3 regions of the Thiomicrorhabdus xiamenensis genome follow, and region 1 is predicted to be linked to each of the others. Evidence: predicted binding sites of a transcription regulator. Region 1 holds the regulator's gene; each other region holds the start of a gene.
What was found. The regulator PhoB, encoded in region 1, activates phosphate uptake and scavenging genes when phosphate is short. The targets are predictions, from matches to a motif close to GNNTGTCATAAAACTGTCANAT.

Region 1 (2,276 bases):
ATGGGTGAGCTGATTGAATATACCGATACGGACACTTTGTTCACCAATCCGCAGGTGAAGCGTACCGAAGATTATATTACCGGCCGTTACGGTTAATTTTAGCGGGAGGAGAAAATTATGAATCGTGATGAATTTAACACCCATATTTCAGAACAGATGAACCGCAATATTGAGGCTCTGTTTAATGAAGTTTTGGAAATGGGCGGTCTGGTCGAGCAGCAGCTGGCGGATCTGAACCGTGCATTGGAGAACAATGATATCGAACTGGCGAAAGCCGCCATGTTGCAGGATGAAAATATTAACCGCGGCGAGATGGAGATCGACCGTCTGTGCGCGACGGTTCTGGCTCGACAGCAGCCGACAGCATCTGACTTGCGTCTAATTGTGATGGCGATTCGCATTGCGATGGATCTTGAGCGTATGGGCGACGAAGCGGTCAAAATTGCCAAAATGGCAATGGAGCAGTGTACGCTTGGTGGTGACTGCTCATCTATGCCCGCCTACACTCATCTGCGTCAGCTGATGGCGGCGAGCAGCCAGATGATTAAAACCGCTTTGAATGGTTTCTCCCGTTTGGATACGACCGATGTGATGTCGATCTATCATGAAGAAGAGCGCATGGATGAAGTCCTTCATCAGGCGGTTGAGGCAATTAAGGCGGAATTGCTTGCTTCTGACACTGCCGATAAGGTAGATTTGCAGTTGCGTATGCTGATGGCGGTTCGTGCTGCCGAGCGTATTACAGATCATGCCTTGAACATCGGTGAAAGCGTGGCTTATCTGGTTAAAGGTCAAGATGTGCGTGATCTTGATGAAGAGACTATGGCAAGAATTTTGTCACAGGAATAGAGACGTTATTTTACTGTTTGGAGAAGAGGTTTGAGTCAAAAAACGATTCTCATTGTTGAAGATGAAGCCGCAATCCGCGATATGCTTAAATTTACGCTAAGCTCGTCGGGTTTTTGGGTCGAAGAAGCCGATAATGCTGAGCAGGGCATGCGCCTGGCTTTGGATAAAACACCGGATCTGATCCTTTTGGATTGGATGCTGCCGGGAATTTCCGGAGTGACTATGGCGCAGAAGCTGCGTCAGAATGATCAGACCCGCGATATGCCGATTATCATGCTGACTGCGCGGGGCGAGGAAGAGGCTCAGGTTCAAGGTTTTGATGCCGGGGTCGATGACTATGTCGTTAAACCCTTCTCTCCGCGGGCTTTGGTTGCGAGAGTGAATGCCATTCTTCGCCGCCAGCATGGTGCTGTAGGCGCGAACGACGGGCAGCAGATTATTGCCGGTCGTATGTGTTTGGATATTGAAAGCCACCGTTTCTATGTCGATGGTGAAGAACTTAAGTTGGGGCCGACTGAATTTAAGTTGATTAACTTTTTTATGTCGCATGCGAACCGGGTGTTCTCTCGAACTCAGCTGCTTGATCAGGTCTGGGGGCTGAATGTCGTGGTCGAAGAACGTACTGTCGATGTGCATATTCGTCGTTTGCGCAAGCTTCTGGAACCCGTCGGAGTGGATAATTACATTCAGACTATTCGTGGTTCGGGATATCGTTTTTCAGTTGTTGAGGAATAAGCTGATTGTTAACAAGTGGAATTAAACGCGAGCTGACCTGGGTCATTGGGGCTCTCTGGCTTGCTTTCGGATTTGCCTGGCTGACCGGCTGGTGGTATTCAACCTCAGCCGGTTTTGTCGTTTTGTATATCGGCCGTCATTTATGGAGTGTACGGCGCTTCGAAAAATGGATTCAGGGTACCAGTATTGATGCGCATCCGCCGTTGACCGGTTTGTGGAGCGAAGTCTCCTATCAGGTTTCGAAGAAGCAGCGCGCTCTGGAAAAGCACGCGGATTTGAACTTCTATAAATCCGAGCAGTTTAAGGCGGCTTCGATGCTACTGCCGTCGGCGGTGGTTTCGATTGATCAGAATCACTATATCGAATGGCTTAACGAGCCTGCGACGCGAATGCTTGGCCTGCTTCGTCAGGATGTCGGACGCCGGATAGAGGCGATTATCCGACAACCGGATTTTCTGGAATATCTGAAATCTGGCGATTACCGCCGTGCCATTACTCTGACCCTGGATCAGTCGCGGATTTTTGAAGTCAAGATCATTAATTATTTTGAAAATCACCGTCTGTTGATTGCCACGGATATAACAGAGTTGTATCAGCTGGCGCAGATTCGCCGCGACTTTGTAGCCAATGCTTCGCATGAATTGCGCACGCCTTTGACCGTCTTGCACGGTTATCTGGAATTGTTAACCGAC
Region 2 (2,276 bases), 940 kb from region 1:
GCGTGGAAAATCCGCAGAAACCTCAATGGACAGAAGAGGATTTACAACTCGGCGATTACCTGTATCTGCTTACCCGACAGCCGAAAGAATTTCAAAGCAGCGTTTATAAACGCCAGATACGTCAGGCAATGTTCAAAAATGCGCAGCAGAAAAGCGAACAGTGTCGCCGCCCCGAGTAAGTACAAGCGCCGCTAACAGACCTCGATTTCATTTTCCAGAGGCGCTCCGTCTATCAACGCTTGAATATTATCCCGGGTGGTTTCGGCAATATGGCGCAAAGCCTCTTCGGTAAAGTACGCCTGATGCCCGGTAATCAGCACATTGTGGAACGTCAAAAGCCGCTCAAAGGCGTCATCCTGAATAATCTCGCATGAGTGGTCTTCAAAAAACAGCGCTCCTTCCTTTTCATAGACATCCATTCCCAGATAACCGATCCGCCCGGATTTCAGGCCTTCAATCAGCGCCTCGGTATCCATCAATGCTCCACGACCGGTATTGATCAGCATCACACCCTTTTTCATTTTGGCGATCGACTCGGCATTGACCAGATGATTGGTTTCTTCGGTCAAAGGACAGTGCAGACTGATGACATCACTGCGCTGATAAATCTCTTCCAGCGAGACCTGTTGCAACCCGAGATCCGGGCACTCTTTGCAGAGATAAGGATCGTACACCAGAACCTCGCAACCAAACGCTTTAAGCATCTTACCGACCAAACGGCCGATTTTTCCTGCACCGACAATCCCGATGGTCTTTCCATAAAAGTCAAAGCCAAGCATACCGTTCAGAGAGAAATTTCCTTCACGCACCCGGTTGTAGGCGCGGTAAAGCTTCCGGTTCAGGGCCAGCATCAAACCGACGGTATGTTCAGCGACCGCATAAGGCGAGTAGGCCGGCACCCGAGCGACTTTAATCCCCAGATCATGAGCGGCAACCAGATCGACATTATTGAAACCGGCGCAACGTAAGGCGATCATTTTGACGCCGTACTCCGCCAGAATCTGGAGAATTTCCAGATCCAGGCGATCATTCACGAAAGCGGTAATGACATCCGCCCCGTCGGCATAAACCACCGTATGCTTATCCAATGTCGGCTCGACATATTCGGATTCCCATTCCGGCGGCAAAATTCGGCACAACTGCTGGCGATCGTAAATTTTGCAGCTAAAAGAAACGACTTTCATAACCCTATCCTCATCAAATTTTCGTATAGAGCCAGTGTAACCAAGATTCCCCGGTTTAGATATTTCCCTTCGATTACGCTCAGTAAATCTTTTGAAAAATTAATCATAAACAACTCTTGATACCGTCAATTGAGTAATAAGCCGGAGTGAAATCTGATTACCTTTTAAAACAAGCAGTTACCGGTTATGATCGAACTCAGAAACCTCTCCAGCAGAATCAAAAAAAGGAGAAAGTCATGGGCTCTCGCAACACTCTTACGGCGCTTGCCTCATCGGTCCTGATTTCAATCAGCCTGCTCTCTTCGCCCTCTTTTGCGGACGAACTCAGACCTGGAATCGTCCTCTATAAACTCAACGAAAATGCCTCGGCAAAAGAATTGAAGAGTCTCAATGCACTGTTGCACAGCCAGGGCTTACAGCAAGAAAAAGTTATTCCGGATGTCAATATTCATATGGCGAAATTCGCACAAAGCGGGCGGGAAAAAGCGATTGCCAACATTCTGCAAGCGAGCGGCTATGTTAAATTTGCTGAACCGGACTATCTCGTTGCTCCGACACTGGAGCCAAATGACTCGGATTACGGCCTTCAATGGCATCATCCGGCGATAAACAGTCCTCAGGCATGGGATGCAACCACGGGTAGTCATAACGTACTGGTAGCGGTGTGCGATACCGGTGTCGATACGGACCACCCGGATCTGGTCAACAATCTTACTTTCCCCGGATTCGACGCTCATGTCGGCTTTGATACCAACGGCAATGTCATTTCGACCGACGTTGAAGATTTCCACGGCCACGGCACGGGAACCGCCGGTACGCTCGGCGCTGTCGGTAATAACATCACAGGCGTCGCCGGTGTGAACTGGGATACCAGTATTCTTCCGGTGCGGATTGCAATCAGCGAAACAAATTCATCTGCCTATATCAGCTCAATGGTCAACTGTATGGTCTATGCCGGTCAACGCGGCGCCAAAATCGTCAATATCAGTTACGGCGGTATATCCTCCGCCTCTATCAATGACGCCGCAACCAATCTGAGAAACCAAGGTGGACTGCTGTTTATGTCTGCCGGTAACGACTACAACGAACACC
Region 3 (2,276 bases), 1.0 Mb from region 1:
TGGCCGCGCAAAGCCCGGCCGCAGCCATCGCTGAAGCCGAACCTACTTCGCCCTGACAGCCGACTTCCGCACCCGAGATGGAGCTGCGGTGTTTGATCAGGCCGCCGATTGCCGCAGCGGTCAAAAGAAAGTCCTGAATCTGTCGGTCATCGGCATTTTCATGTTGCACCAGATAATACAGAACTGCCGGGATAACGCCTGCCGCGCCATTGGTTGGCGCGGTCACCACCATGTGACCGGCGGCATTCTCTTCGTTGACGGCCATTGCATAAGCACACAGCCAATCATTTACATTGGCATTGCTGTCATGCTTGACGAGCTGCTGATAGAGGTTTTTGGCGCGTCGCTTCACTTTCAACCCGCCCGGCAAGATTCCCTCCGCTTGCAATCCCGATTCCACACAGCGCCGCATGGCAAGCCAGATGTGCTGAATTTTCTCATCGATAAACGCTCGAGACAGATGCTGCTGTTCGTTGCGCCGTTTTAATTCGGCAATCGTCAGCCTGTTGTCTGATGTCATCGTCAGCATCGATTCGGAAGAATTAAACGGGTAAGGCGAGTGTGCGGCCGGTTCGCCCTTTATCGGTGCCTGTATCGAGTCGATTTCAGCCAGTGTACTGATGAAACCGCCGCCGATGGAAAAGTAGGTTTCGCTGAACAGGGAGCTGCCTTGTGCATCCAGCGCTTCGATAACCATGGCGTTCGGATGCTGTGGCAAGGGATTGTCATAATCGAAAACAATGTCCTCCTGCGGATTGAATGCGACGTTCATCGGCTCCAGTGACGCAATCGGTGTCGGGCGTTCAAGGGTCTGTAGCAATCCGGGGATATCGGTTTCAATCAGATCGGCAGGGTGATAACCGTGGATGCCGAGCAAAACGGCTTTATCGGTTGCATGGCCCTGTCCGGTAAAGGCCAGCGAACCCTTAAGCAGACAGCGAACACGTGCGACGGTTGCTTGTTCGGAAAGCGTATCTTGTGCCTTCTCATGGCGGGTGAGTTCGTCGATAAAACGACGCGCAGCAACCATCGGACCCATCGTATGCGAGCTGGAAGGACCGATGCCGATTTTAAAAATGTCGAAAATACTGATAAACATAATGACCTACCGAAAGAGCCTGCGAATTAACTCATCATACACAGGATAGGAAAAGCACGGATTACGGAAGTTAATGTTGATCATTAAACTCTGTCATTGAGATGTCGTCAGTTTGTCAAATGAGTGTCACCCGCACGGTCGGAGATTTTTCTAGACTGAAACCGGTTGTTTAAGCAGGGAGTTGTCATGCGGGTCTGTCTCTTTACCGATACATTGGGCGATTTGAACGGCGTATCCCGTTTTATCAGTGATATGGGAACTTTGGCGCTCGAGCATGACTGGCAGCTGCATCTGATCACTTCAACAGCCAAGCCTTTGCCGGAATTGGACAATCTCCGTAATCTTCCCGCGAAGATGCGTCTGCCGATGCCGTTTTATCAGGAGTTGGACTTGGTCTGGGCGGACAGTCGCCGCATCCGTGCTCTTCTACTCGAACTTAAGCCGGATCTGGTGCATATCTCAACTCCGGGGCCTTTTGGCTGGCAAGCCAAGCGGCAGGCGGAGAAACTCGGCATTCCGTTGATCGGAACCTATCACACGGATTTCCCGGCTTATATCTATGATCTGACCGGGCTTCACTTTATGAAGCGGCGAACCGATCGGGTTATGGCCAACTTTTACCGGCCTTTTGAAAAGGTCTTATCGCGTTCAGTCGCCTATACCGAAGTCATGGCGAATGATCTGTATATGGCGCACGAAAAAATGGCGGTGATTCGTCCGGGCACGAATCTGCAGAAATTCAATCCGCAGCATGAAGACCGCAGCGTCTGGCAGGATTTCGGCCTGCAGGAAAAGCGTTTAAAAGTCCTGTATGTCGGGAGGATCAATGTTGAAAAGAACATTCCCTTTCTTTGTGAACTTTGGCAAGCGTTTCAGCAGACATTGATTGCGCGTAGTCTGCCGCTCAAGGTGGATCTGGTGCTGGTCGGCGAGGGGCGTTATCGTAAATGGACTGATAAGATGCGGCCGTTTCACGGCTATTTTCTAGGTCCAGTGGTCGGCGAGTCGCTTTCCAAAGTCTACGCTTCTTCGGATCTGTTTATTTTTCCTTCGGTGACCGATACCCTCGGTCAGGTGGTCATGGAAGCGCAAGCCAGCGGTTTAGGCTGTCTGGTCAGCGATATCGGCGGTCCGCAAAGTCTGGTGCTGGAAAATCAGACCGGACGGGTTGTTCCGG

Region 2: a site for PhoB is predicted at 1,190-1,211, ahead of HQN79_RS01375 (2-hydroxyacid dehydrogenase). Genes of this name have one in related genera too.
Region 3: a site for PhoB is predicted at 1,199-1,220, ahead of HQN79_RS01710 (glycosyltransferase family 4 protein). Genes of this name have one in related genera too.

Annotation. Positions count from the first base shown of each region.
Region 1 covers NZ_CP054020.1:1,958,536-1,960,811, reverse strand. The annotation lists gene pstB (phosphate ABC transporter ATP-binding protein PstB) at 1-96, shown strand, start outside; gene phoU (phosphate signaling complex protein PhoU) at 118-849, shown strand; gene phoB (phosphate regulon transcriptional regulator PhoB) at 880-1,584, shown strand; gene phoR (phosphate regulon sensor histidine kinase PhoR) at 1,590-2,276, shown strand, end outside.
Region 2 covers NZ_CP054020.1:300,661-302,936, reverse strand. The annotation lists gene HQN79_RS01380 (ChaN family lipoprotein) at 1-179, shown strand, start outside; gene HQN79_RS01375 (2-hydroxyacid dehydrogenase) at 192-1,184, opposite strand; gene HQN79_RS01370 (S8 family serine peptidase) at 1,421-2,276, shown strand, end outside.
Region 3 covers NZ_CP054020.1:371,899-374,174, forward strand. The annotation lists gene HQN79_RS01705 (L-serine ammonia-lyase) at 1-1,099, opposite strand, end outside; gene HQN79_RS01710 (glycosyltransferase family 4 protein) at 1,286-2,276, shown strand, end outside.